DNA from 4 places in the Bradyrhizobium ontarionense genome. Region 4 is predicted to be linked to each of the others. Evidence: predicted binding sites of a transcription regulator. Region 4 holds the regulator's gene; each other region holds the start of a gene.

Region 1 (4,857 bases), 1.7 Mb from region 4:
CGGCGCGCAACTGCCGGTGGTTGTCTTCGTCGGCGGAAAGATCGCGCTACCTGCGCAGCGCAAGCTGCGGCGCATCGCGGCCGCGAATGGCGGCCAAAAGATCAAGAGAGGTGCATCGTGGCCGAACGAGTGAGCCTCGGACCGCCGCGGTCCGAGGCTCGGCGTCAACGTCGTAGCTTCCCGACCGGGTAGTTCGGCAATGACGAAAATGACCCTAGTGCAAAGCTAGAGCGCGCGCCTTGCGTCAAATCAAGGTTGCATCGCCCCGCAGTGGCGCCGGGGGGCCGTTCGTCCCCCGAGGCCCTCACTTCGTTTGCGCCGAAACGTGAGCCTGCGTGCCACCGAGCGAAGATCCGTTCCGGCACGAGCGTGAGGCGGTAGGTGACGTCTGTCGCCCCGTCGAGCATCTCGATGAGTGCGTCACAAAGGGGGCACCGGGCCTCCTCCGCGGTGCCATGCCGCGAACGAAGCTCAAGCCGCTGGAAGCCGGCCCTGCATGAGGGGCAGATCACGTCCTCTCGTATCATGAACGCATCACGCGCAACGGGCGTGATGCGTTCCGCGGCGATCGCATGCATCAGATGACAAGATCGTGCAATGGCTTGGCAACGAGCCAACGTCAAAAGCCCCGGACATGGTCCGGGGCTTTCTTTGGGCGCTATGGTTTCAGGTCCATGCGCCTACACGTGACAGCCAGGCGGCGGCACATCAGCATCTGATATGGGCCAGCCATCATTGCAACGAACAAACAAATCCGGGGCCGATCTAAAATTTGTTTTGCGTCCGATAGCTCCAACTTTATACCGCAACCAAAGGTTTATGACAATAGTTGTTGTTCGAGAACCGCGGACAGCGACGCGTCATCAGTGACGCTGCTCACGCGGTTCCACCTGAAACTGATCTTTCATCTTCCCGTCGTTCCGAGTGCGGACGATGTACGAGATCATCGACGCCATCCTCACCATTGGATGCCTCGCTGCAGTTTTAGCTGTCGACCATCATACCGGCGCAGTTGAACCGCTTGCTGAGTCGGCGATCGGCCCGCACTGCGGCGGACCGGAATGCCACGCGTGGATGATCCCGATCTTCCTTGCAGCCGTTGGTGGTCCCGCGATCAATGCATCATCTCGATGTTGTGGGACCGCGGCGGCGACAGTTCGTTCGCGGAACTCACGGCGCGGGGCCGGCCTGCACGACGTCTGAACCGCGCATGCCCATGCCTCTGCACGAAATCCGTGCGCTTGCACGTGCGATCAGCCGAACAAAAGCAGAAGAGGCGAGGGAACTTCGTTCCTGTCAGGAGAACCACGGACGTGCGGTCTGCGCACTCGTGTAGAAGCTTGGTAGTTTCAAGGAAAGGTTTTGACGAGCACGATCGGGCCGACGATTGCGGCGTTGAGGTCCGCGAGATGCTCGCTCGGAATCCAGTACTCCAGATGGTCGCGCCCGCCGGCTTCACGCACGTCGTAGCTGTCGATGAAACGTCGTAGGATCGCGAAGCGCAGCACATGGCCGCGGCCACTCGCCGGCACGTTCCAGTCCCGCGCGATCTTCACCGCGTACTCTTCGGTCAGGACCGGATAGAAGATTGGCTGCTCGGGCAAGCGCGGCGGGAACGCCCGCATGCCCGAGGCCGCGATCAGTGCGAGTTCCTCGGGGCCCACGGGACGCCACAGCGTGATGGTCGGCTCGGACATGGTCGTGCGATCTCGCGAGAAGCTCAGCAACGCAGTTGTGCTGCCGACTTATCTCGACATCAGGACACGCTCAATCGGGGAAAGTGACGGCGTTGGGCCGTCGTGGCGGATCATCGCAGGGATCGGTTCGTTTACGAAATCGCGAAAATATCCGGCGGTTGGAATGAATTGAAAAATCGGTCGAGGCGGCTTCCGCCTCGACGCCATCTGCCTCACGCCTGGAGTGAAAGGAGGCCGCCAACTGGCGGACTCACATTCCGCTGTCGAGCTTATCCAGGGTTACTGGCAAGGTTTGCCCGACATCCGGGCACCTCGACTATGGCAGCCATCATGCATTCGAGGTTTCTTCGCGACTTTTACACCCGCTTTCGACGGGCTAGATGCCGCCGGAGTGGTGGACGTCCGTGCCTGCGACGACATCGAACAGGCGAAAATGGACAACGCCAGAGCGATCTCGAAGACTGACTTCTTATTACCCCCCGAGATGTGTTCAAAACCCCACAGCGGGAACAAGTTAGCGTTCCACCTGAAAATAAGCCACTGCCAATCCAACTTAGGCCGAGCCGGAGAAAAGCTGAGCTGCACCGAAATAGTCACAGGAACATATTGCGAACAAAGAACGGATAGGGTACATTCATCTTAAGATTGCTGCCGGCCTCGTTAACCGTTTGTCCATCCCGCGAATCCCCGCCATAAGGAGCGCCAATGTCCGCCACCGCCCTGCGTATCGTCGAAGGTTCCTCAATGGATAAGAGTAAGGCGCTCTCCGCTGCGCTGTCCCAGATCGAGCGTCAGTTCGGCAAGGGCTCGGTGATGAGGCTGGGCAAGAACGACCGTTCGATGGATGTCGAGACGGTGTCGAGCGGCTCGCTCGGGCTCGACATCGCGCTCGGCATCGGTGGCCTGCCCAAGGGGCGGGTCGTCGAGATCTACGGACCGGAATCGTCGGGCAAGACCACCCTGGCGCTGCACACCGTGGCCGAGGCGCAGAAGAAGGGCGGCATCTGCGCCTTCATCGATGCCGAGCACGCGCTCGATCCGGTCTATGCGCGCAAGCTGGGCGTCAACATCGACGAGCTGCTGATCTCGCAGCCGGACACAGGCGAGCAGGCGCTCGAGATCTGCGATACGCTGGTGCGTTCGGGGGCGGTCGACGTGCTGGTGGTCGACTCGGTGGCGGCGCTGGTGCCGAAGGCCGAGCTCGAGGGTGAGATGGGCGAGTCGCTGCCGGGCCTGCAGGCCCGCCTGATGAGCCAGGCGTTGCGCAAACTGACCGCCTCTATCAACAAATCCCACACCATGGTGATCTTCATCAACCAGATCCGCATGAAAATCGGTGTGATGTATGGTTCGCCGGAGACGACGACCGGCGGCAATGCGCTGAAATTCTACGCGTCGGTTCGTCTCGACATCCGCCGTATCGGTGCGATCAAGGAGCGCGACGAGGTGATCGGCAACTCCACCCGCGTCAAGGTGGTGAAGAACAAGCTGGCGCCACCGTTCAAGCAGGTCGAGTTCGACATCATGTACGGTGAGGGCGTGTCCAAGATGGGTGAGATCCTCGATCTCGGCGTCAAGGCCGGCATCGTCGAGAAGTCCGGCGCTTGGTTCTCCTATGACAGCCAGCGGCTCGGGCAAGGGCGTGAGAACTCGAAGTCGTTCCTCAAGGCCAACCCTGACATGACCGCAAAGATCGAGGCCGCGATCCGTCAGAACTCCGGCCTGATCGCCGAGCAGATCCTGGCCGGCAATGCCGAGCGCGACGCCGACGGCGAGGAGCCCACGGAAGAGTAGGATTACGACGACTGCGGGCGCCGTGGACGTTGAGTTGCCGACGTTCCGGCGCCTGCCGCTTGCACATGCCTGGTGCTCTGCCAAAATCTGCGCGTCTTGAGCGGCTGCATTTACGAATGCAGCGAACATGCCTTTCTGTGCGCCTGATGCGGTCTCGGACTTGAAGGTCTTGGACTGATCTTGGTCTGATCTTGGACTTGAATAAGTAAAAGCGTGCGCGCGGACGAACGGACCAGATCCGCGCGGCTGGTGGGCGGCACCGAGCTTTCCGACGCCAATCTTTTGCGCTGGGACCCGATCGCGAACGTGTTGATAGCGCGCCTTGAGCCAATCAGGCCATGCCGGAGCCAAGAGCATGACGCGTTTGATTCTAACGGTCAATGATTCCAGCGCCGGAGTGCTTCGGAGGGGCGGCTTTGCCGACCTGGTGGTGCCGATTCTCCATCGTTTCGTGTGGGGACCTCTGCCATCCGATGCCGAGCTGTCAGCTTATCTGATGCAGCGCACCGCGCGACAGAAGATGGGGCATTGGTTGGACTTCGCCTCGCGTCGCGAGGTCATGGTGGCCGGCGGGCGGAGTCAGAGTTTCCTCGAACTCATCGACCGTTGCGATAGCGTCGAGCTCTGGATGGATACCCGCCCGAACGATCAGTTGGTCCTGATCTGGCTCTTGGATTATCTGTGCCATCACGCGGAAATCGCGACGAAGATCGTATTGCGGCATGTTGATGCACCGCTATTCGATGGCCCGGCCGGACAGCTCGCCGGTCGGACGATTGCCGGCGTCGAGCTTGCACGTGAGCATCTCGACCTGGGTCACCTGGCATGGCAGGCGTTTCGGTCGCCGACGCCGCAAGCCTGGTTCGATCTGTTGAAGCAGGATCTCAGCACGCTGCCGCAGCTTCGGCGTTGCGTGCAGGAGATGCTTGATGAGCTTCCTGGTGCTGCGACGGGCCTCGGAGCGTCGGAGCTGAGAATCCTCGAATTGCTGTCAGCCGGCTACCAGCATCCATTCGACCTGTTGCCGCATTATCGGGAGCGCTTTCAACGGCGCGTCTACGACTATTGGGAAGCAGGCACGTTGCTCGACAGTCTGGCGCTGGCGCCGGTGCCTGCAATTTCGGGCCTCGCCGATTGGCCGTTCTCGGTCGAGATGCACGACAGCCGTGAACGCCTCGATCGCTACAAGGCCAGCACGCTGTCGCTGACGCTGCTCGGCAAGGGAATCCTGGCCGGCGAGGAGGATTTCAGCAGCCATAATCCGATCCGGCGCTGGTGGGGCGGCACCAAATTGACCAACGCCTGTCTCTGGCGTTGGCGTGCGGTGCTCATCGCTCCGGACCCTGACACGCCTCACGTCATTGAA
Region 2 (4,857 bases), 940 kb from region 4:
AGCGGCGCGGTCGCGCGGATAGACCAGGATGTCCGGCGTGCCGCAGGTGAAGACGAGCCGCGCGCCGTAGAGCAGCTTCGGCTTGTAGCTCAGCCGGTCATTGCCGAGCTCGCTATAGGCGCGCACGATGCCGGCCAGCGTGTTGTGATCGGCGATGCCGATGGCTTCGAGGCCGTACTCGGCGGCCTGACGCACGTAGTCCTGCGGATGCGAACCGCCTTGCAGGAACGAGAAATTGGTGGTGATGCCGATCTCGGCATAGGGGACCGGTGTCATGGCGAGGCCGTGTTCAACTGGTTACGCACATTCTCTCCACTCGTCATTCCGGGGCGTGCGGAGATCGAGGCCGACGCACGTCGGCCTCGAGTCGTAGCGCGAGCCCGGAATCCATAACCACCGCCGGACGTGGGAAGCGGGCTGCGCATGGCATCTTTCTTCGACAAATGACGGCCTGTGGATATGGATTCCGGGCTCATTCGCGCTGCTCCAAAATGGCTTCGCCATTTTGCGCGCGAATGCCCCGGAATGACGAAGTCATTGAGACCGAGTTCGTGGCGCGCATCTCGAAGGATGGTGACGGCCGCGCCGGCGGGGACAATGAGCGACCCTATGCGATCGCTCTTCCGCAAGCGGAGAGACGTCGGCACCGCGGCAATCTCCCCTCCCCTCATGCGAACAGCCCGTGCATGTACCAGGCGGGCTGCACCGGCCGGCCTTCAGGCTGCTCCAGCTCGCGGTCGTAGAGCCCGTCGCGGTAGAGCCAGAAGCGCAGGCCGTGCTCGTCCTCGACGCGGAAATAGTCGCGGGTCAGCCCCTGTCCCTCCGGCCGCCACCATTCCATCGCGATGCGCTCCGGTCCTTCGGCGCGCACCACCGCATGCGCGGCGCGGCGCCAGACGAAGCGCGCCGGCGGGCCGTCCGGCACCTCGGCGATCACCTGGATCGCCTCCGGCTGCGCGAACAGCCGCAGCGGTCGCAGCGGCGGCTCGTCTGCCTCACGCTCCGGCCAATCGGCCGCGGTGGCGGCGGCGAGATGCTGCTGCGCCTGTAACGGCAGCGTCGCCCGCTCCGGGATGTGGGTCTCCACCGGCAGATATACGACCACGCGCCTGCCGCCGATGCGCGCGGCGATACGGTCGATCAGGGCCGCCAGCTCGTCATTGTCATGAACATGGGCATCGAGATCGCGCTGCTGCTGCACCACGATCTCGCTGCGGCTCGCCGACAGCCGGATCATGTCGAAGCCGAAGCCGGGATCGAGCGGATCGTTCAGGGCCTCCAGGCGGTCGCGGAACAGCCGGTCGATGACCGTGGCCTCGGTGACCGGCTGGCCGGTCTCGACCGCGATCACCCGCACCAGCCCATCGGTACGGAAGAAGCAGGCCTCCAGCCGCCGCGCGCCCTTGCCCTGCTGCGCCATCGCCCTCACCAGCATCGCGGCGAGGCTGGACAGGCTGGCCGCGATCACGGTGTCGGTCGCGACCGGCTCGGCGAAGCGCTTCTCGACGATGTAGTCCGGCGGGACTTTCCGCGGGCTGATCGGCGCATCGGCTTCGCCCAGCGCCTGGGCGAGCACGCGGGTGAAGCCGGCGCCGAAGCGCGCCGTGATCTCATTGCGGCCGCGCGCGGCGACGTCGCCGATCGTCTTCAGGCCGGCGCGGCGCAGGCCGAGCGTGATGGCCTCGCTGCCGCCGAGCGCGGCCACCGGCAGCAGCGACACCGTGGCCGCCTCCTCGCCGTCCGGCACGATGCGGCCATGCACCTGCCGGTTCAGCGTACGCGCGCACACCGCATTGGACGCGATTGCCGCCGACACGGTGACGCCGCGCGCGGTCAGTGCATCGCAGACCGACTGCATCAGCTTCGCCTCGCCGCCGAACAGATGGACGCAGCCGGTGATGTCGAGCGTCAGCCCATGCGGGGAATCGAGCGCCACCAGCGGGGTGAAGCGGTCGCACCAGTCGGCGATGCCTTCCAGCATATGAGCGTCAGCCGCGAGATCGGCCTCGTGCACGACGAGGTCGGGACAGACGGCGCGGGCGTTCGCCAGCGGCTGGCCGAGGCTCACGCCATGGCGCGCCGCCGCCTCGTCGAGCGAATGGATCAACAGCGCATTGGCGTCCTTGATGACGACGACCTGCGGCTTGGCATCAGGCAGAGCGGCGGCGCGGCTGCGCATGATGCGATCGATGGGCAGGCGCGGCAGCCACAGGCTGAGGATCCGCCGCCGGTTCGCTGAAACGGCACGCATCGGGGGTCCACTCCATGATCCATCGTCCGGTCTGGCCGTGACGGTTGCGAATGAGCTCGGCGTCGAGACGCGGCGCGCCCCACGCCATCCACGGCGCCGAGGGCAGCGACGGCGCGGTGCGGACGATCCAGCGCGTCTCGGCGGTCGAGGGTTCGGGTGTGGCCGCAATGCGCAACATGAGCGCGGTGACGCCGGACTCCTGCGCGGCCAGGGTCAGCTTGCGGCTGGCGACGAGATCGAGCTTTTGCGTCTCGCCCCACACCTCCAGCATCACACTGCCGAGCGCATCGCAGGCGAGCGCGTCGGCGGCGGTGCGTAAGCCGTGATCGAGGTCGGGCGCGCGCACGATCACGATGCGGCGCGGATCGAGCCCGAGCTCGGCGAGCCCGCTCATCGACAGCGCGCCCATCTCGCGCTCGGCGAAATCCTGCCGGATCCAGATCAAGGGCCGCTGCGCCGCGACCCGCGCGGCCAGCCCGCAGAGGAAGCCGGTCGCGGCCGCCGCCTGACGTTCGGTCTCGGCGAACACCTCGTGCAGCGCGCCGGTGGCGAGCCCGCCCTGCAGGGTCGCATCGGCCGCGTCATGGCCGAGCGCGACCCTGCGCATGTCATGTGCGCCATCGGCCACCTCGAGACGGGCAATGCGGCCGCGCAACTGCGCGAGCGTCTCCATGCGTGCGCCGGTCATCCGTCGCCGCTCCTCTCAAAATCCATCGTGCGGGCGCTGCCGTTCTTTGCGGTGAGGCTTGCAGTCAACTTGGGCAGTGAACCCGCGACGAACCTCTTTGTTCATGATATGTTCTAATATAAAGCTAACGCCGGACGATGAGTCAATCGGGATTACCCCGGGTGTGATTCAAGCAATGGAATCAAAGGGATTCGAACGCATGGAGCTGCTCCGCAAGCTGGAGATCCTGGCCGATGCCGCCAAGTACGATGCCTCCTGCGCCTCCAGCGGTACGGAGATGCGGGATTCCCGCGACGGCAAGGGCCTCGGCTCGACCGCGCCCGGCATGGGCATCTGCCACTCCTATGCGCCGGATGGACGCTGCATCTCGCTGCTCAAGATTTTGCTCACCAACGCCTGCAACTACGACTGTCTGTATTGCGTCAACCGCGCCTCCTCCAACGTGGCCCGCGCGCGCTTCACGGTCGACGAGGTCGTGAAGCTCACCATCGACTTCTATCGCCGCAACTACATCGAGGGCCTGTTTTTGTCGTCCGGCATCATCCGCAGCCCGGACTACACCATGGAGCAGGTCGTGAGCGTGGCGCGCAAACTGCGCGAGGAGCACCGCTTCCGCGGCTACATCCATCTGAAGACCATTCCAGAGGCCGACGAGGCGCTGATCGCCGAGGCCGGCCGATATGCCGACCGGCTCAGCATCAACATCGAGACGCCGCTGGAGGCGAGCCTCACGAAGCTCGCGCCGGAGAAGGACCAGCGCGCGATCCGCCGCACCATGGGCCGGCTCCGGCTCAAGCTCGACGAGACGGCGGAGGCGAAGAAGACGGCGCGCCGGGCGCGGCCGCCGCGCTTCGCGCCCGCCGGCCAGAGCACGCAGATGATCGTCGGCGCCGACGATGCCAACGACCGCACCATCCTGTCGACCTCGGCCAATCTCTACGGCGCCTACAAGCTCAGGCGCGTGTATTACTCTGCGTTCAGCCCGATCCCCGATGCCAGCCGCGCGCTGCCGCTGCAGGCGCCGCCTCTGGTGCGCGAGCACCGGCTGTACCAGGCCGACTGGCTGATGCGCTTCTACGGCTTCGATGCCGATGAAATTGTCGAGGAGAGCGAAGGCATGCTGCCGCTCGACATCGACCCCAAGCTCGCCTGGGCGCTGCGCCACCGCGACCGTTTCCCGCTCGACATCAACACAGCGAGCCGCGAGGAGCTGCTGCGCGTGCCGGGCTTCGGCACCCGCACCGTGGAGCGCATCCTGTCGACGCGCCGCACCACCACGATCCGCTTTGCGGATCTGGCGCAGCTCAATGTGATCCGGAACAAGGCGCTGCCGTTCATCGTTCTCTCCGACCACCGGCCGCAGCCGTCCCTGCTCGACGGCGCCGGCCTCGCGGCGCGGCTGCGGCCGAAACCGCAGCAGCTGGGATTTGGATTCTAACGGAAGCCGTCATTGCGAGGGGCGAAGCCCCGAAGCAATCCAGGGGCGACTTGAAGACTCTGGATTGCTTCGTCGCTTCGCTCCTCGCAATGACGTGAGGAGACAGATGCACGTCGTAACCCTCGACAGCGACACCGATTTCGACGGCTGGCGCACGGCCGCGCGGGCGCTCGTGATGAACGACGTCCGACCGGCCGATGTCACCTGGCGCGTCAAGGGCGCGGCGCCCGATCTGTTCGACGATGCCGCCGAGACGCAGCTGCCCGAGGTGCCCAAGGGCACGTTCTCGGTGCCGGCGAGCTTCATGGAGCTCGCCGAGAGCGCGATCCTGCACCGTGATCCCAACCGCTTCGCCCTGCTCTATCGGCTGTTGTGGCGGCTCAAGGCCAACCACGACCTGATGGAGATCGCGACCGATCCGGACGTGGCGCAGGCCAACGCGCTGGCGCGCGGGGTGCGCCGCGACGTTCACAAGATGCA
Region 3 (4,857 bases), 4.2 Mb from region 4:
GATGTCCTGCGTCGATGACATCGCGGCCACCAGCAATGCGGCCAGCGCCACCATGAACGGCGCGCGTGCGGGGTCGGTCAGCGCGAGCAGCAGGATAGCCGCGATCAGCAGGATCTGTGCGAACACCAGCCAGCCGCGCCGCCGTCCGAACGCGCGGGTGAGCAGCGGCACGTGCAGCGCGTCGACCAGCGGCGCCCAGAGGAATTTCAGCGTGTAGGGCGTTCCGACGAGGGCGAACAGCCCGATCGTGCCGAGATCGACGCCGAGCTCGCGCATCCAGATCTGCAAGGTCGAGCCGGACAATGCGAGCGGAAGTCCGGACGAGAAGCCGAGGAACAGCACCACGAGCACGCGCGGCTGCAGATACACCGCGATGCTCTCGCGCCAGGTGGGCGCCGGCTTAGCCGGGGCGGACTTCGCAATCGGAGTGGCGATCTCAGAGGCGGTGTCAGGTGCGGTCATGAGAATGTGCTACCAGATTTGTGCAAGAAACGCTCCCCATCCCCGCTGTCATCGTCCGCGAAGGCGGACGATCCAGTAACCACCGGCATCTCGGGTCTCCATAGCCGCTGCGGCGTACTGGATGCCCGCCTGCGCGGGCATGACGGTCTTAGATCTGGCTACCGCCAATTCCTGGATAGAGGTCATCCCAATTTGGATTGTTCTCCTCGATCAGTCGGATCTTCCACGCACGATTCCATTTCTTCAGCCGCTTCTCCCGTCCGATCGCGTTCTCCGGATCGTCGAATTCTTCGAAGTAGACGAGGCGAACGACGTCATATTTCTCCGTGAAGCTCTCGATCAGCTTTGACTTATGTTCGGCAACACGACGGATCAGATCATTTGTAACACCGATGTAAAGCGTGCCTCCGATGCGGCTTGCGAGAATGTAGACATAGAAGCTGCGAGGACCCATCTGATGTCTCTGGGATACTGGATCGTCCGCCTGCGCGGACGATGACACCGAATTTGCTGCGAGCTGTAAACGTCCACAACGCCTTGGTTACTCCCCCGCCTGCACGCGCCCCGCCAGCGGAAGCAGCTCCGGCGTCGTGCCGGCGGCCGGCGCGATGCGTGGCGAGTCCACCGGCGCATCCTGCTTGCTGAAATCGAGCTCCTCGATGCGCCCGGCGCGCTTCTCGATCTTGTCGGCCGAGATCAGGATCTGCCGGAGATCCTCGCCGACGTCGCCAAAGTGCTTCTGCAGCTTGAGCACGCGTTCGCGCAGGCGGCCGAGATCATCGCCGAGATGGATCACCTCGTTGCGGATCTGGTCGGCGGCGTCGCGGATGCGTGCATCCTTCATGATCTGCTGCATGACCTGGATCGCGAGCATCAGGAGCGACGGCGACACCAGCACGACGTGGGCGCGATAGGCCTTCTGGATCACGTCGTCGAAGCCGTCGTGAATCTCGGCATAGACCGACTCCGAGGGCACGAACATCAGCGCGGTGTCCTGCGTCTCGCCGACGACCAGGTATTTCTCGGCGATGTCGTTGACGTGCCGCAGCACGTCCGTGCGCAGCCGCTGCGCGGCGGCGCGCTTCTCCTCGTCGCTCGTGGCATCATGCAGCGCGGTCACCGCCTCCAGCGGGAATTTGGCATCGATGCACAGCGGTCGCGTGTCGGGTAGGAACACGACGCAGTCCGGCCGTTTGCCGCTGGCGAGGGTGTACTGGAAGGCGTAGCTGCCCTTCGGCAGCCCGTCCTGGACAATCGCCTCCATGCGGGCCTGGCCGAAGGCGCCGCGCGACTGCTTGTTGGCGAGCACGTCGCGCAGGGTCGTCACCTGCGTCGTCAGCTCGCTCAGGTCGCGATGCGCGCTGTCGATGATGCCGAGGCGCTCGTGCAGCACGCGCAAGCTGTCCATCGTGTGGCGTGTGCTCTGCTCCATCGACTGGCCGACGCGGTGGGTCACCGTATCGAGCCGCTCGTTGACACTGCGCGCAAGTTCCACCTGGCGGCCGGCCAGGAGCTGCGCCATCGCGTCGACCCGCCCGGAGGCCTCGCTCTGGATCCGCATCATGTCGCCGAACCGCTGCTCGAGCTCGTCGGCGCGCACCGCCTGCGCGATGGCCAGTTGAGTGCCATGCCGGCCGGAACGGGCCACCGCAATCGCAATCATGACGAGCAGCAGCAACACCAGCACGCCGAAGCCGATCAGTGCATCGCTGGCCCTGACGGGAAGGTCGCCGATCATGACGACGACAGGATTGAGAGGTGGACTGGCGGTCATCACCCCCGTCTATCCGATTCGCACAAGCTCGCGAACGAAGAGAGAACATTTATGGTTAAGGTCGGGTTAAGATGTATGGTTAACGAGACGTTGAAATTCATGGTTAGCGAAGTCTTAACCGGGCGGCCTCACATTGACCGCGCCGGTTCCGCGGCTTAAATCGCGCGCCATGTCCCTACGCGAAATCATCATCCTGCCGGACAAGCAGTTGCGGCTGGTGTCCAACCCTGTCGAGAAGGTCACGCCGGAGATCCGGCAACTGGTCGACGACATGTTCCAGACCATGTACGACGCGCCCGGCATCGGGCTCGCGGCGATCCAGGTCGCGCAACCCTTGCGTGTCATCACCATGGATCTGTCCAAGCCGGATGCGGAAGGCGAGACCAAGCGGGAGCCGCGCGTCTTCATCAATCCCGAGATCATCGCCAGGTCGGACGAGCTGTCGGTCTACGAGGAGGGTTGCCTGTCGATCCCCGAATATTACGAGGAGGTCGAGCGGCCGGCGCGGGTCCGCGTCCGCTTCATCGATATCGAAGGCCGGGTGCGCGAGGAGGATGCCGAAGGGCTCTATGCCACCTGCATCCAGCACGAGATCGATCATCTCAACGGCGTCCTGTTCATCGACTATCTGTCGAAACTCAAGCGCGACCGCGTGATGAAGAAGTTCACCAAGGCCGCCAAGCGCGCGGTGGAGTAATCGACAACTCTCTCCGTCATGGCCGGGCTTGACCCGGCCATCCACGCGATGGCCGCGAACGACCAACGACGTGGATGCCCGCGACAAGCGCGGGCATGACGAGCGCAGGGAGGCTGACCTCGCACGACGAGAATGCGTCAATGCCCCTTCGTCTGATCTTCATGGGCACGCCCGACTTCGCCGTGCCGACCCTGCTAGAGCTCGCCGGCCACGGCCACGAGATCGCGGCGGTGTATACGCGTGCGCCGAAGCCCGGCGGCCGCCGTGGCCTGGCGCTGCAGCCGACGCCGATCGAGACCGAGGCGCGCCGGCTCGGCATTCCCGTGTTCACGCCGAAGACGCTGAGGACCGAGGATGCGCTGGCCGAGTTCCGCGCGCATCAGGCCGATGCGGCCGTCGTCGTCGCCTATGGCATGATCCTGCCGCAGGCCATTCTCGATGCGCCGAGGCTCGGCTGCTACAATCTTCACGCCTCGCTGCTGCCGCGCTGGCGCGGCGCCGCGCCGATCAACCGGGCCGTCATGGCCGGTGATGCCGAGACGGGCGTCATGGTCATGAAGATGGACGTTGGCCTCGATACCGGCGATGTCGCGATGGCCGAGCGCCTCGCGATCACCGACGCGATGACGGCGTCCGATCTGCACGACCGGCTGGCGCGGATCGGCGCCGACCTGATGGTGCGGGCGATGGCGGCGCTGGAGCGCGGCGGGCTCACGCTGACTGCGCAGGCCGAGGACGGCGTCACCTACGCCGCCAAGATCGACAAGGCGGAAGCGCGGATCGACTGGACGAAGCCGGCCCACGCGGTGCTGCGCCACATCCACGGCCTGTCGCCGTTTCCGGGCGCCTGGAGCGAGATCACGCTCGACGGCGAGGCGGTCCGCCTGAAGATCCTGCGTTGTGAGCGGGCAGCCGGGACGGGCACGCCCGGCACTGTTCTGGACGAGCAGCTCACCATCGCCTGCGGCGACGGTGCCATCCGCATCGTCGAGCTGCAACGTGCCGGCAAGGCGCCGATGAAGGCTGTCGACTTTCTCCGCGGGACGCGCGTCGCGCCGGCGCTGCGCTTCGGGTGAGCCCGTTCCTCTTCTCCCTCTGTCATACCCCGCGCAGGCGGGGTATCCAGTACGCGGAGACGTCCGTGATCGAACCGAGACGTTGGTGATTACTGGATCGCCCGCCTGCGCGGGCGATGACGGCCGCAACAAACCGCATGCCCCGCTACAAGCTCACCATCGAATATGACGGCACGCCGTTCTGCGGCTGGCAGCTGCAGCCGACGCTGCCGTCGGTGCAGGGGGCGCTCGAGGCTGCGGTGCGGGCGACCTGCGGTGTAGCAACCCGCGTGCACGGCTCGGGGCGCACTGACGCCGGCGTTCACGCCACCGGTCAGGTCGCGCATTGCGACATCGAAAAAGAGTTCAGGCCGGACAAATTGCGCGACGCGCTCAACGCCCATCTGCGGCCAAACCCGATCGCGGTGCTCGGTGCCGAGACCGTGCCCGACACGTTCGAAGCGCGGTTCTCGGCCAGGAAGCGGCACTATCGCTACCGCATCGTCAATCGCCGCTCCAATCTTGCCTTGGAGGCGGGCCGTGTCTGGCGCGTGCCGCAGCGGCTCGATTCGGAGGCGATGCATGCGGCCGCACAGCGCCTGATCGGCAAGCATGATTTCACGACGTTCCGCGACACCGAATGTCAGGCGAAATCGCCGGAGAAGACACTCGATCAGCTCGACGTCGTCAGAGACGGCGATGCGGTGACGATCCTCACCTCGGCGCGCTCCTACCTGCACAGCCAGGTGCGCTCGATGGTCGGCTCGCTGGTATGGGTCGGGCAGGGCCGCTGGACCGCGGACGATCTTGCCGCCGCGCTCGCCGCGCGCAACCGCGCCGCCTGTGGCGTCGTCGCGCCGCCGGAGGGA
Region 4 (4,857 bases):
TGCGGCGGCGCTGGTCGCGGCCGCCTTCTATCTGCTGCTGTCGGGCGCGGAGGTCGCGACCCAGAGGTCGTTCTTCATGACGGCGGTGGTGCTGATCGCGGTCATGGTCGATCGCCGCGCCATCACCTTTCGCACGCTCGCGGTGGCCGCGATGATCGTGCTGGTCGCGGCACCGGAGGCGCTGGTGCATCCGAGTTTCCAGATGTCCTTTGCGGCCACGCTCGGCCTCGTCGCGCTGGTGCAGTTCGGGCTGCCGCGGCTGCTGGCGACACCCGACAGTTCGGCGACGCAGCGCATCGCGCTGTGGGGCGGGCGCGAGATCGCGATGCTGCTGATGGCCTCGCTGGTGGCGGGACTGGCGACCACGCCCTATGCCGCGTTCCACTTCCACCGCATCACGCCCTATGGCGTGCTGGCCAATCTCGCAGCGATGCCGGTGGTCTCGGCGCTGGTGATGCCGGCAGGCCTGCTCGGCCTGCTGGCGGCGCCGTTCGGCCTCGACGGCCCGTTCTGGTCGCTGATGGGCTGGGGCATCGACTGGATGATCGCGGTGACGCGGTGGGTTGCGGCCTTGCCCGGCGCGGTTGGGCGCATCACGGCGTTCGGCATCGGGCCGATGGTCCTGGCCAGTCTCGGGCTCATTCTGTTCGGGCTGCTGCGCACGCCATTGCGCTGGTCGGGCGCCGTCGTGCTGGCGGTGGCGACGGTCTGGGCGGGCGCAACGCCGCTGCCGGATATCCTGATCTCGGGTGACGGGCGCGCCGTCGCGGTGCGCGGCGGCGACGGACGGCTGCATGTGATGCGCACCGGCAAGGACGTCTTCGTCGTCAAGGAATGGCTCGCCGCCGATGCCGATGCGCGCGCACCGGCCGATTCATCGCTCGGCGACGGCGTGTCCTGCGATGAGGCCGGCTGCGTCGCAGCGTCGGCGGACGGCCGCTTCGTCGCGATGGCGCTGCGCCCCGACGCAGTCGCGGACGATTGCGCGCGCGCCGCGCTGGTCGTGACCGCGCGTCCGGCGCCAGTCTCCTGCGCGGCCGCCGTGGTCGATCGCCAGCGCCTGCAGCAGCAGGGCACGCTGATGCTGACGCGGCACGGCAACGACTTTGTTGTCACCCCCGCGCGCGCCGTTGGCACCGACCGCCCATGGTGGCCGGCGCCGTCGGAGGCGGTCGAATTCGAACCGACGCTGGCGCCGCGAGCGCCATCGGCACGCGTGCAGGACGCCACGCCGCCGGAGCTGGAGCAGGGCGTGGAGGATTAGTTCATCCCGCAGACGCGATCAGCTCACGTGATGCTGATGCGGCGTATCGGCGTGGTCGGATTCGAACCGGTCCCCTCGACGACATCGGGGCGGCGCTCGGCCGGCTGCCTGGTGACCGGCAGTTGCAGCACGGTGACGCGCTGGCCTTCGCAGAGCTGCGTCACCAGCACATGGCGGCCGTCGGCGAACTCGATGGCATCGTGGTGGCGATCCGGAATGTGCTTCTCGATCGCGTTGAACTTGGCGACGCGCTCGCGGATCGTCCGGGTCCACAGCCAGCGGCTGTCGTAGCGGACATCCTCGGCAAAGGCGAGCTCGGTGCCGGGCAGCATGCAGACCGCGACGTTCGGCTCGCTTTCCGAGGCGAAGCCGCGGGTCGCGGTGCCGCGGAACATCGTCGACACCAGCGTCTCGCCCACTTTGGCGGGGCGGGACGCAACGGCATGGAGGCTGTAGTCACACATCGGATCGCTCCTCGTTGAGAGATAGCCGACCCACGCTTCCCCCCGGACAGGCGCAGGCCTCTATCAGAGTGGACATCGATGGTGATGTTAGCGCGTGCTTCGCGGCAATTCTGCGCTGATCTGCGCGGCGTGCCGTCGCGCACGATCACAAGCGTTTGAGTATGCCGCGTTGCACATCCTTCGGTGCATTTCGCAGAGCGATGATCGCTTCCAGACGCAGGAGTCCGCGCCGCGATCGCAGATCGCGTGCGCGACGTTGCGATGCGCGTCAGTATTTGCGGTAGAGTCCGACCAGCTTGCCCTGGATCTTCACCCGGTTGGGCGGCAGGATGCGCACCTCATAGGCGGTATTGGCAGGCTCCAGCGCGATCGAAGCACCGCGGCGGCGGAAGCGCTTCAACGTCGCCTCCTCGTCGTCGATCAGCGCCACCACGATGTCGCCGGTGTCGGCGGTCTCGTTGCGCTGGATCAGCGCCATGTCACCGTCGAGGATGCCGGCATCGACCATCGAATCACCGCGCACCTCGAGCGCATAGTGATCACCATTGCCGAGCATGTCGGCAGGCACGCTGATCGTGTGGCTGCGGGTCTGCAGCGCCTCGATCGGCGTACCTGCGGCGATGCGGCCCATCACCGGCACCGCCACGGGGCGTTCGCCATCGTCGAGCGCAGGTGTCGAGGTTCGCACCTTGCCGAGATTGCCTTCGATCACCGACGGCGTGAAGCCGCGGCGGTTGTTGGCGGCCTGCGACAGCTCGGGCAGCTTGATCACCTCGATGGCGCGAGCGCGATTAGGCAGCCGCCGAATGAAGCCGCGCTCTTCCAGCGCGGTGATCAGGCGGTGGATGCCGGACTTCGAGCGCAGGTCGAGCGCATCCTTCATCTCGTCGAAGGACGGCGGCACGCCGGCTTCCTTGAGCCGTTCGTTGATGAACCGCAGAAGTTCGTACTGTTTGCGCGTCAGCATCTCGACTTGGTCCCCAGTTTGATGTCGTCTGAAATCCGTAGGCTCTGAATCTTGGCGAAGAGTCCGTGAGCGCATGGATGTCGGACGATCCGTAATTCGCGGCGCCCGCAACATACTAAAAACAAATCATGAACGGACACTATATGTTCGATGTGTGTTCCGCAATCCTTAAATTATGATGAACAGGCCGGGCTTTGCCGGGGGGACCGCGGGCTCAGTCCGGCAGGCGCATGATCTCGCAACGGCTGCCAGCCGCAGCCTTGGGCGCAAACGCCGGACGGATCACAAGCGCCTGGGACAGCGCGAGATTCCCCAGCAACGAGGAGTCCTGCTGGGTCACGGGGGTCGCGATCAGGGTGCCGTCGGGACGCTCCTCGAGGCGCGCCCGCAGATAGTCCTCGCGCACGTCGTTGGCGCCGAGCTCGCGGCCGAGCAGCGCGGTCTCGCGCGGCAGATGAAGCTGCGCGCGGCCGAGCAGGCGGCGAATCAGCGGCACCAGGAACAGCATGGCGCAGACATAGGACGAGACCGGATTGCCCGGCAGTCCGATCACCCTGACGCCGCCGAGCCGGCCGTGCATCATCGGCTTGCCCGGCCGCATCGCGATCTTCCAGAACGCCATGTCGACGCCCTCGGCGTCGAGCGCCTGCTTGACCAGGTCGTGGTCGCCGACCGAGGCGCCGCCGGTGGTGATCAGGATGTCGGCCTCGGCCTCGCGGGCGCGGCGGATGCCAGCGACGGTGGCGGCAAGCGTATCCGCGGCAATGCCGAGATCGACTGCTATCGCACCCTCGCTGCGCACCAGCGCGCGCAGGGCATAACCGTTGGAATAGACGATCTGGCCCGGGCCCGGCGTCGAGCCCGGCATCACCAGCTCGTCGCCGGTGGCGAGCAGCGCCACCTTCGGCCGGCGCCGGACCGGCAGGGCCGGGTGGTTCATGCTGGCGGCCAGCGACAGGTCGCGGTCGCTGAGCCGGCGGCCGCCCTCGAGCAGCACCATGCCTTGCTTGAAGTCGACGCCGGCCGGGCGGATGTGGCGGCCCTTGATCGCGGCTTCCGTGATCACGACGTGGTCGCCGTCGGCGACCGTGTCCTCCTGGATCACGACGGCGTCGGCGCCGTCGGGCACGACGCCGCCGGTGAAGATGCGGGCGGCCTCGCCGGGGCCGAGGGCGCGATCGAACGGCCGGCCGGCAGCGACCTCGCCGATCACCTTCAGCCGCGCCTTGACGCGATCGGCATCGGCCGTCCGCACCGCATAGCCGTCCATCGCCGACATCGCCTCGGGCGGCTGCGTCCGCAGCGCCGCCAGGTCGCGCGCCAGCACCCGGTGATGGGCCTCATCCAGGGCCACCAGTTCCTCAGGCAGCGGCGCGGCGCCCGCGAGCACCGCGGCCAACGCATCGGACACCGGCATCAGGGCCATGGGAGTTCCTTCGGACGGAGACGAACGAGTCGAAAGACCAGCCTTCTAACCGAATGCGCGCGGTGCGGCCAAGCCGTAACGGTCTGCCGCCAGTTCATCGACGCCTGCCGGATCCGCCGTACCTGCGCGACTCCGCCAGTTGGGGCTGCCGGGGGCTCGCCGTTGCGGCACGGGTCTCACGATCCGGCGAGAAACCCTGCGATCAGCTCGGTCACCTCGTGCGGCCGCTCCAGGCTCGGCAGGTGCGCCGTTCCGGTCAGCTCGTGACCCGATCCGTTCGGCATCTCTGCTGCGATCAGGCGGCTTCGCTCCTGAATATGAGGAAAGTCCAGGTCGCCCCAGATCACGCGTGACGGCGCGGCGATGTCGCCGAGCTGCGCGAAGGCGGCTGTCACGTCGAGGTTCGCACCCGCCGCGGGCGCACGCAGCGCAGCTGCGTTCTTCTCCAGAAACATCTGCCGGAGCCCGCCCGAGACACGGCCCTCGCGCTGCAGCGGGCCGTCGACCCAGAGATGCGCCTTGATGCTGCTCACCCGATCCCAATCGCGGGCCGACTCGGCGGCGGCGAGCGCAGCCATCAACGCCTCGATCGCAGGCGGGTACACCGGCTCCGGTGCGCCGCTGATGGAGGGCGCGATCAGCACGAGCGCGTTGACTCGAGACGGATAGCGAAGCGCGAAATCGAACGCGATGCGGCCGCCCTGCGAGCAGGCGACCAGCGTTGCCGGCCCGCCCT

Evidence for each region. The regulator LexA, encoded in region 4, represses DNA repair genes until DNA is damaged. The targets are predictions, from matches to a motif close to TGTTCNNNNTGTGTTCNG.
Region 1: recA (recombinase RecA) is a predicted target of LexA. The motif match lies at 2,295-2,312, and genes of this name have one in related genera.
Region 2: LQG66_RS11140 (ImuA family protein) is a predicted target of LexA. The motif match lies at 3,038-3,055, and genes of this name have one in related genera.
Region 3: LQG66_RS25295 (DNA recombination protein RmuC) is a predicted target of LexA. The motif match lies at 2,267-2,284, and genes of this name have one in related genera.

Annotation. Positions count from the first base shown of each region.
Region 1 covers NZ_CP088156.1:8,248,222-8,253,078, forward strand. The annotation lists gene LQG66_RS36290 (hypothetical protein) at 1-133, shown strand, start outside; gene LQG66_RS36295 (hypothetical protein) at 934-1,203, shown strand; gene LQG66_RS36300 (ADP-ribosylation/crystallin J1) at 1,350-1,697, opposite strand; gene recA (recombinase RecA) at 2,403-3,491, shown strand; gene LQG66_RS36310 (DUF1835 domain-containing protein) at 3,847-4,857, shown strand, end outside.
Region 2 covers NZ_CP088156.1:2,445,234-2,450,090, forward strand. The annotation lists gene LQG66_RS11130 (error-prone DNA polymerase) at 1-276, opposite strand, end outside; gene LQG66_RS11135 (Y-family DNA polymerase) at 668-2,251, opposite strand; gene LQG66_RS11140 (ImuA family protein) at 2,151-2,939, opposite strand; gene LQG66_RS11145 (putative DNA modification/repair radical SAM protein) at 3,139-4,377, shown strand; gene LQG66_RS11150 (UdgX family uracil-DNA binding protein) at 4,484-4,857, shown strand, end outside.
Region 3 covers NZ_CP088156.1:5,724,618-5,729,474, forward strand. The annotation lists gene LQG66_RS25285 (AmpG family muropeptide MFS transporter) at 1-462, opposite strand, end outside; gene LQG66_RS25290 (GIY-YIG nuclease family protein) at 611-916, opposite strand; gene LQG66_RS25295 (DNA recombination protein RmuC) at 1,004-2,236, opposite strand; gene def (peptide deformylase) at 2,406-2,933, shown strand; gene fmt (methionyl-tRNA formyltransferase) at 3,074-4,009, shown strand; gene truA (tRNA pseudouridine(38-40) synthase TruA) at 4,147-4,857, shown strand, end outside.
Region 4 covers NZ_CP088156.1:1,505,198-1,510,054, reverse strand. The annotation lists gene LQG66_RS06700 (ComEC/Rec2 family competence protein) at 1-1,264, shown strand, start outside; gene LQG66_RS06695 (hypothetical protein) at 1,288-1,728, opposite strand; gene lexA (transcriptional repressor LexA) at 1,997-2,695, opposite strand; gene LQG66_RS06685 (molybdopterin molybdotransferase MoeA) at 2,910-4,121, opposite strand; gene LQG66_RS06680 (alpha/beta fold hydrolase) at 4,298-4,857, opposite strand, start outside.